DNA from 4 places in the Teichococcus aerofrigidensis genome. Region 3 is predicted to be linked to each of the others. Evidence: riboswitches for the same ligand, from Rfam matches in the RefSeq annotation. Region 3 holds a riboswitch; each other region holds the start of a gene.
The links. Region 3 has a riboswitch for cobalamin ahead of ACVMLK_RS14925 (CbtB domain-containing protein). Riboswitches for the same ligand answer to the same signal wherever they lie in the genome.
Positions count from the first base shown of each region.

Region 1 (2,192 bases), on a different contig from region 3:
ATGGATGTCGAAGCTGGCGTCGTTGACGCCGAGGGTGCAGCCGGTCTCGGCCTTGATGGTGTCCTTGTCGCGGCCCTGCCGCACCATGCGGAGCGCGGCGTCGGAATCGTCGCCGAACACCTTGTAGACATGCCGGAGGGCGATCTTCACCGGGGCCTGCTCGGCCATCGGGTCGGTGGTGGCCCCGCCGGGCCGGTCGGCCGGGATCGCCGCCGGGGGTGACGGGGGGGTCTGCGCTGGATTGTCCATGTGTCTGCCTTGCGGTCTGCCCTCCGCCGGGCGGGGGCGGACACCTCCATGATCGGTTCCAAGGGGTGGCGGCCACGAGGGGCCAGGCCCGGCCAGTTTCAGCCGCGCCGCCCCGAAAATGACACAATTCTGTGCCGCCACATCTATTGGCGGGGAAACCTAATACAGCCTTGTCTCAGAGTCTACCGAAAATCGCATTTCCGGCCGCGCCGCCGAATGGATTACCGCGATAACGCCGCCCTGGTGATATAGACCCTTCGTGATTTCTTTCGAAATCTCCCTATTCAAGTAATTTACACTTTATCCCTATTACGTATTGCCCCGCTTGTTCCATTCCCGAAGTCATGGGAACTTCGCGGCCAAGCTGCGCCCGGAGGCGGGCCGGATCGAATTGTGTCTTTCGCCCGGGGCTGACCCGTTGTGGCGGCGGCGTCGCGGTTTCAGCCGGGGGGGGGGGGGGGGGGGGGGGGGGGGGGGGGCGGCCGCCCCCCCCCCCCCCCCCCCCCCGCCTAGGAGACGGCCAGATGGTCTCCCGCCATCGGCGGCTGCCGGGGCGGGGGTGAAAAGGGAATGCGGTGCGGGCTCCCCGGGGCCCCAGGCCGCGGCTGCCCCCGCAACTGTAGGCGGAGAGCGGCCCGCCGACATGCCACTGGCCGCGCCGCGAGGGGTGGCCGGGAAGGCCGGCGGGGCGCGCCCGATCCGTGAGCCAGGAGACCTGCCATCCCCATCGGATCGTGCCACCGGGCGGGGTGCCCCGGCGGGCGGCGATGTGTCCGGGGGTTCCGTCCTCCCGGCGCCTCGACCCGGTCGCCGCATGGCGCCGGGCGGTCGGCACTCCGTGACCGCCTCGCGACGGAGGACCGCCGTGCCGATGATCGAGCCGAACCGGGAGCCGCCCACGCTGCTGGTCTGCGTCACCTGCCGCGCCGACCGGCCGCTCGCCGAGGGTGAGACGCCGCCCGGCCGCCGGCTGCACGACGCCGTGGCGGCGGCGCTGGCCGCCCATCCCGCGCCGCCGGTCGCGCTGCGCCCCGTCACCTGCCTGGCCGTCTGCGAGCGCGGCTGCGCCGCCGCCATGACCGCGCCGGGCAAGTGGAGCTATCTGCTCGGCCATCTGGAGGCGGGGCAGGCCGCCGACCTGCTGGCCTATGGCGCCACCTACGCCGCCCATCCCAGCGGCGCCGTGCTGCCCTCCCGCCGCCCCGAATCGCTGCGCCGCGCCGTGCTCGGCCGGCTGCCCTCCCTCCTTCCCGCCCCGGAGTCCGCCGCATGAGCACGCTGGAGAAGACCCCCGCCACCATCGTCACCGGCTTCCTCGGCGCCGGGAAGACGACGCTGCTGCGCCAGGTGATGGCGCAGGCGGAGGGGCGGCGCATCGCCATCATCGTCAACGAGTTCGGCGCGCTCGGCATCGATGGGGAGACGCTGAAGAGCTGCGGCATCCCGGGCTGCGCCGAGGAGAACATCGTCGAGCTGGCCAATGGCTGCCTCTGCTGCACCGTGGCCGACGACTTCATCCCGACCATGCAGGCACTGCTCGACCGGCCGGAGCCGCCGGAGCACATCCTGATCGAGACCTCCGGCCTCGCCCTGCCGAAGCCGCTGATCAAGGCCTTCAACTGGCCCGGCATCCGCTCCCGCGTCACCGTCGATGGCGTGATCACCGTGGTCGACGGCCCCGCCGTGGCCGAGGGCCGCTTCGCCGACGACCCCGCGGCGGTCGCGGCGCAGCGCGCGGCCGACCCGTCGCTCGATCACGACAACCCGCTGGCCGAGGTCTACGAGGACCAGCTCGCCAGCGCCGACCTCGTGGTGCTGAACAAGGCCGACCTGCTGGATGCCGCCGTGCTGGAGCGGCTGACCGGCGAGATCGCCGCCGGCCTGCCGCGCGCCGTCAAGGTGGTGCCGGCCCGGGAGGGGGCGCTGGATGCGGCGCTGCTGCT
Region 1 is NZ_JBSXMU010000063.1:925-3,116, reverse strand. It holds gene proV (glycine betaine/L-proline ABC transporter ATP-binding protein ProV) at 1-168, opposite strand, end outside; cobalamin riboswitch at 759-986, shown strand; gene ACVMLK_RS13580 (DUF1636 family protein) at 1,121-1,522, shown strand; gene cobW (cobalamin biosynthesis protein CobW) at 1,519-2,192, shown strand, end outside.
Region 1: it holds a riboswitch for cobalamin, as region 3 does, so the genes downstream of both, ACVMLK_RS13580 (DUF1636 family protein) here and ACVMLK_RS14925 (CbtB domain-containing protein) in region 3, are expected to answer to the same signal.

Region 2 (2,192 bases), on a different contig from region 3:
GGTCTGCGGCAGGTCCCACGGCCCGGCGGTGAGCTGGCCGAGCGTGCCGCCGGAATGGCTGCGGTAGCTCATCACCGTGAATTCGCTGTTGTCCCAGGCGGTCTCCATCGCCTGTCCGGTGATGCCGGTGGCCTCGTGCGGATGCTTGAGGCCGAGCGCGTGGCCCAGCTCGTGCAGCAGGGATTCGTAGGCGTAATCGCCGAGCGCCGGGTGGCGGTAGTCGTAGCGGTCGCCGAACCAGACATCCCCCGCCTTGTCGCTGCTGCCCGGGGAATAGGCCCAGGCGGTGGGGGGCTGCGAGGACTGGGCGAAGCGGATCTCGGCCTGGCTGGCGGCCGCCTCGCTGACCTGCAGCAGGGTGAAGCCGGTGACCGGGAAGGCGTGCAGCAGCGCGGTCTCGCCCGAGGCGGTGCCGAGCAGCGCGGCGCGCGCCACGGCCTGCTGCGCCGAGGAGACCGGCAGGAAGCCGGTGAGCGCCTCGCTGGAGCCGCCGCCATAGGCGCCGGCGGATTGCGGGAATCCGAAGCGCACCGGGCCGCCCCAGGCGGGGCCGGAGATCAGGGCATCCACCGCCGTGTTGCCGGAGGCGGTGGCCATCCGCACCGGGGCCTCCTGGGCCTTCAGCGTGCCGGCGAGGGCCGTGGTGGCGGTGTCGTCCGCCGGCGGGGCGGCGAGGCAGGCCAGGAGGCTGCCGCATTTCTCACACATGGACCGCCGTCACTCCTGGCAGAATCTTACAATACGGGCGGGAAGCTAGGGCCGGGCACGCTCCGGTTGCAAGCTGGGCCGCGGCATGGGCGCTCCGCGGCGGCGGCCGGGCTTTTGTCTTGCCAGCCCGGCGGCCTTCCATTACCGGTGCCGCGTCGGTGTCCGAGAGGACCTAACAGGGAACCCGCCATGGCCGCGCGCCATGAAACGGGACTGCCCCCGCAACTGTAGGCGGCGAGCCGGATCCCGGCAGGCCACTGGGATGCCTCCGCAGGGAGGCCGCCCGGGAAGGCGGGATCAGGCACTGACCCGCCAGTCAGGAGACCTGCCGGCACGTGTGACCACCAGCCGGGCGGGGTTGTCCGGGCAGGGATGCCGATGAACGTGCTGCAACGCGACCTCCAGCGCGGCCCGCGCCCGCGTGCCGCCTCTCCGGAATGCCCCGCCTGGCCATCGCGCCGCCGGCGCCATCCTGACCGGAGATCTGCGTCATGAGGTTTGCGTCCCTCCAGGCCGTGGCGGCGGGCCTCGGCCTGCACCTGCTGCTGCCCCTCGCCCCCGCTTTGGCCCAGCCGGCCGCCGCGCCCGCGTCGCAGGCCACCGCCTATCCGCTGACGGTGGAGAATTGCGGCGAGCGGCTGACCTTCGCCGGCCCGCCGGACCGCGCCGTCACCATCGGACAGTCCGCCACCGAGATCCTCTACGCGCTGGGCGCGGGCGGGCGCATGGCCGGCACCGCGCTCTGGTTCAACAACGTGCTGCCCGAGTTCCGGGCGCAGAATGACAAGGTGCCGCGCCTCGACAACAACGCGCCGAGCTTCGAATCGGTGATCGCCAAGCGGCCCGGACTGGTGGCGACGCAGTTCGAGTGGATGATCGGGCCGCAGGGCGTGGTCGGCACCCGGCCGCAGTTCCACGAGCTCGGCATCCCGACCTACATCATGCCCGCCGATTGCGAGGGCAAGAACAACCTGGTCGGCGCCGACGGCACCCGCACCGCCGCCTTCTCGACCGAGAGCCTCTACAAGGGCATCGGCCAGCTCGCCGCGATCTTCGACCGGCGCGGCGCGGGCGAGGCGCTCGTCGCCGACCTCCGCGCGCGCGAGGCGCGGGCGGTGGAGCGGGCGCGGGGTCTCGGGCTGAAGGATGCCTCGGCCGCCTTCTGGTTCTCCAGCGCCGATCTCGACCTCGACCCCTACATGGCCGGGCAAAAGGGCATCCCCGGCTACATGATGCGCACCCTCGGCCTGCGGAACGTGGTGCAGTCGGACGAGGAGTGGCCGACGGTCGGCTGGGAGACCATCGCGCGGGCCAATCCCTCGGTGCTGGTCATCGCGCGCATGGACCGGCGCCGCTTCCCGGCCGATGACTACGAGAAGAAGCTGGAGTTCCTCCGCAGCGATCCGGTGACGAGCCAGATGGAGGCGGTGCGGCGCGGCCGCATCGTCATCCTCGACGCGCATGCCATGCAGGCCACCATCCGG
Region 2 is NZ_JBSXMU010000054.1:20,116-22,307, reverse strand. It holds gene ACVMLK_RS12690 (M10 family metallopeptidase) at 1-708, opposite strand, end outside; cobalamin riboswitch at 848-1,055, shown strand; gene ACVMLK_RS12685 (ABC transporter substrate-binding protein) at 1,200-2,192, shown strand, end outside.
Region 2: it holds a riboswitch for cobalamin, as region 3 does, so the genes downstream of both, ACVMLK_RS12685 (ABC transporter substrate-binding protein) here and ACVMLK_RS14925 (CbtB domain-containing protein) in region 3, are expected to answer to the same signal.

Region 3 (2,192 bases):
TCACCCCCGCGATGAAGCGCTGGGTTAAGGCGTCCGGCACGGCCGATGCCTCGGCAGGCGCCGCCGGGGCGCCCCAGAGGTGCGGGAGAGCGATGACGATGACGGCCAGCACGGCCCAGGGCAGCCGCCGGGTGAAGGCGATCAGCGCCAGGCCGCCCGCCGTCAGCAGCGCCGTCGCCACCCACCAGACCTGACGGTCGGCGAGTTCTGCCACCGGCGTGCCGGGGAGCTTGGGTGGCAGGCCGATTGACGGGGCCAGGGTGAAGACCGCGAAGCCCGCCAGCCCCCAGAGCAGGCCCTGCCGCCAGTCCGCCACGGCGCCGCGCAGGGACATGGCCGCCCCCAGCAGCAGCGCGTAGGCGATGCCGGTCAGCATGTCGGCCAGCACGGTATAGAGCGTCCGCTCCAGCCCGTCCTCCGGCGCCCAGGCTTCGGCGCCATGCTCGTGCGCCTCGGCAGCGTGGTCGGCGTGCCCCGGCGCGGCGCTGTCCTGGTGCTCGTAGGTCTCGGCCACGAGGATGGTGGGCACCGTGTTCCACTGGTGCCCGAGGCTGGCCACGGCGCCCGCCAGGATGCCCGCGAACAGCGCCACGACCAGAAGCCGCCTGAGATGGTCCATCATGGTCCGGCTCAGTGGCAGGGGAAGCCGTTGGAGTGGCGGGTGTCATGCGCGGCGTTGTGCAGCAGGTCGTTGTGCGCGAAGCCGACGCCCCAGAGCAGCAGGGTGCCGAAGGCCAGGGCGAGGACGCTGGCCAGCACGCGGCCAGTGCTGCTGGCCGCGGCCTGATGGATGGAAGCCGATGTGGCTGGGATCTGCATGAGGAGGCGCTCCGCCGACGCGCCCCGCGCCGGTCCAGAAGGTTGACCACGCCCCGGCAGGTCTCCTGGCTCGCGAATCCTGACCGATGCGCCTGCCTTCCCGGCACCGGGGTGCCAGTGGCCTGCCCAACGGGCAGACGGCGCATCGGTGATCCGCCAACAGTTGCGGGGGCAGCCGCCGACTGAACTCCGATCGGAGCCGCACGACGTTCCCTTTTCACCCGCTCGCGCGGGACCGGTGCGGCGCCTAGGCTATCGTGTGGCGCTTGGCAGGTACAAGTTCTGACAGCCCTTGTCCGGCAGCCCACTCAAGAAGTTACGCCAGTCCGCAGCACCATGCCGTCTTGCAAAAAATGATATGTTATAACATAACTACTAAATGACCTTGGTATCAGAAGCCTTGACGTCGGCTGATCCGCAGGCGCCGCGCATGCTGGCCGCTGCCGAACCGATCATCCTCGCCAGCATTCTCGCTCCCACCGTGTCGCTCGCGGTCTGAGGGCGCAACCTGCCCAGGCCGCTTCTGCGGGATGCGCAGCGCTTGGCCCAGCAGGCGCCGTTCGTGTGTTCCGGGATAGGTGAGCCAGATATCGCGGTGATGCAGGCGCTCGCGGGTTTTGAGCCTCCGCTGCACCCGGCGCTGCTGGCCGACATGCTGTTCCTCGCCAACTTGTTCGCCGAGGTGTCGGACAGTCAGCAGGTCCGCCTGCGCTTGGAAGCCGTTTCGGACGATAGCTGCGCGCTGTTCCATGCCGATGCGGTGCGCCTGCGCCTTCTCTGCACCTATTGCGGCGATGGGACCGAATGGCTGGCGCGGGCGGGCGGGGCGGCGGAAGCCCGGCGCTTGCGCGACGGGGACGTCCTGCCCGACCGCGCCAGCATTCAGCATCTGCCCATCGGTGCCGCCGCCATCCTGCGCGGCGAGGCCGGGATGCCTGGCCACGGCTACATCCACCGATCCCCACCCATGCCACGTGATGCGACCGGCCGCGCCTTGCACCCGCGCCTGCTGCTCTGCATCGACCCGGCCGAAGAGGACTGACCGCCATGGCGAGCCAAGCGCAATCCCCGACCGACCCTCGGCTGCCTGTCACCGTGCTGTCCGCTTCCTCGGCGCCGGGAAGGCCACCTTGCTGAACCAAGTCCCGGCGAACCGCGAAGGACGGCGTGTCGCTGTCATCGTCAACGACATGTCGGAGGTGAACATCGACGCTGCCCTGGTCGAGCAGGGCGGCGGCCTATCGCGTACCGAGGAGAAGCTGGTGGAGATGTCGAATGGCTGCATCTGCTGCACCCTGCGGGACGACCTGATGCAGGAGGTGCGGCGCCTGGCCGAGGAAGGCCGCTTCGACGCGCTTCTGATCGAGAGCACG
Region 3 is NZ_JBSXMU010000076.1:5,178-7,369, forward strand. It holds gene ACVMLK_RS14920 (CbtA family protein) at 1-622, opposite strand, end outside; gene ACVMLK_RS14925 (CbtB domain-containing protein) at 631-819, opposite strand; cobalamin riboswitch at 858-1,074, opposite strand; gene ACVMLK_RS14930 (DUF1826 domain-containing protein) at 1,361-1,861, shown strand; partial or broken gene zigA (zinc metallochaperone GTPase ZigA) at 1,867-2,192, shown strand, end outside.

Region 4 (2,192 bases), on a different contig from region 3:
GTGCGCGGCGGCGCTCTCCGCCCGCCCCTGCCGCGCCCGGTCGCTGGCGGCCAGGGCCTGGGCGATGGCGGCCTCGCCCTCGTCCAGGCCGCGTGCCAGGGCGGCCACCTCCTCCAGCTTCTGGGTGGCGAAGGCGAGCCAGGACCGTACCGCCGGGTCGAGCCCCCGCTGGCCCTCCCCGCCCTCCTGCGCCAGATCGACCGGGACATGCAGCAGGCTGCAGGAGGGGGCGACGATCAGCCGCCGTGTCCCCCGCCGCTCCGCCACCCGCCGCAGGGTGCCCAGCGCCGCGCGCAGGTCGCAACGCCAGACATTGCGGCCGTCCACCAGACCGAGCGACAGCCAGCGCTCCGGGGGGAGCAGATCGAGCGCCGGCTCCAGGTCGGCCGCGCCGCGAACCAGGTCGAGATGCAGCCCGGCCACCGGCAGGCTGGCGGCGGTGGCCAGATTGTCGGCCATCGGGCCGAAATAGCTGGTCAGCAGCAGGTCGGGCGTGGCGCCCTCCGCCAGGGCGGCATAGGCGCGGCGGAAGGCCTCGCGCGCCGCCTCGGGGAGATCGAGCGCCAGGGCGGGCTCGTCCATCTGCACCCAGGCGCAGTTCGCTGCGGCCAGTTCGCCCAGGAGCCTGGCATAGAGCGGCAGCAGGCGGTCCAGCAGGCCGAGCGGGTCCGAGCCGTCCTCCGTCTTGCTGAGCAGCAGGAAGCTGACCGGGCCGAGCAGCACCGGGCGGGTGCGCAGCGGCAGGGCCTCGCGGAAGGCCGCCAGGGGGCGGTTCTCCGTCAGCTCGAAGCGCTGCCCGGCGGAGAGGCGCGGCACCAGGTAGTGGTAGTTGGTGTCGAACCACTTGGTCATCTCGAGCGCCGGCAGGCCGGCCGCGATGCCGGCGGACCGCTCGGCCGCGGTGCCACGCGCGCCGCGCGCCAGGGCGAAGGCGGTCGCGAGCGACACCGGCCCACCTCGCCAGCCATAGCCCTCGGGGATGGCGCCCAGCATGCCGGCAGTGTCGAGCACCTGGTCGTAGAGCGCGAAATCGTTGCTCGGGATGTGGCTGATGCCCTGGCCGGCCTGGAGCTGCCAGTGCCGCTGGCGCAGGCCCCGCGCGGCCTCCAGCAGACCGGCCTCGTCCAGTTCGCCCGCCCAGTGCGCCTCCAGCGCGGATTTCAGCTCGCGCCGGGCGCCGATGCGGGGGAAGCCCAGATTGGCGGCGACGGTCATGCGCCGCCCTCCGGCCGGGCGGTGGCGGTGGCCGGGCCGGAGGGGCCCCGTTGGAAGGTCGTCATGCTCTCGGTCCTGCCTCCGGTTCACCCCGCCCGGCGGCCTGGTCTGGTGCGACGCCGGCAGGTCTCCTGGCTCGCGGCGTTCCGGGGCATGGCGCCCAGGACACCGCCGGCCCGGCCTTCCCGCGCGCCCCGGAGGGTGGCGCAGTGGCCCGCCGCGGAGGCTTCCACGGCGAATGGGCCAGCGGCACGCCGCTGACAGTTGCGGGGGCAGCCGCCGACTGGCTCCCGGGCGCGATGGCCCGGCCGGAGCGCACGGCGTTCCCTTTTCACCCGCTCGCGCGGGACCGGCGACACATAAAGATATACTTATGTTAAATAGATCTGGCAAGCCGGCTCCAGTGGCCACCGGTCCGGACAGAAGCCCCTTTGCCGCCGCCCCCGAAGGCTCTAAGCGCGGCGGCATGGCCGCTGCCCTTCCGCCCCCCGAGACCACCCGCGCCCTGACCGCCCGCCTCTGGCGGCATTATGTCCGGCATCACAAGGGCGGCATCCTGCTCGCCCTGGTCTGCACCGGGGCGCTGGCGGGGCTGACCGCGCTCTATCCGCTGGTCATCCAGCAGGCCTTCGACCTGTTCACCGCCGGCGACGGGCGCATCGTCTGGCTGATCCCGCCGGCCATCATCCTGCTCACCGCCGCGAAGTCGCTGGCGCAGTACGGCCAGGCCATCTCGGTGCAGGCGGTGGTGCTGCGCGTCATCGAGCGCATCCAGAACGACCTGTTCCGCGCCCTGACCCGCACCGACCTCGCGCTGGTCGCGCATGACGCCCCGGCCCGCCATGCCGCCCGCTTCACCGCCGATGCCCAGGCGATCCGCGAGGCGCTGACCAAGGCGATCAACGCCCTGGCCGACGGGCTCACCGTCATCGGCCTCGCCGCCGCGATGGTCTGGCTGGACTGGCACATGAGCCTGA
Region 4 is NZ_JBSXMU010000023.1:3,787-5,978, forward strand. It holds partial or broken gene metE (5-methyltetrahydropteroyltriglutamate--homocysteine S-methyltransferase) at 1-1,215, opposite strand, end outside; cobalamin riboswitch at 1,320-1,584, opposite strand; gene ACVMLK_RS07510 (ABC transporter ATP-binding protein) at 1,682-2,192, shown strand, end outside.
Region 4: it holds a riboswitch for cobalamin, as region 3 does, so the genes downstream of both, metE (5-methyltetrahydropteroyltriglutamate--homocysteine S-methyltransferase) here and ACVMLK_RS14925 (CbtB domain-containing protein) in region 3, are expected to answer to the same signal.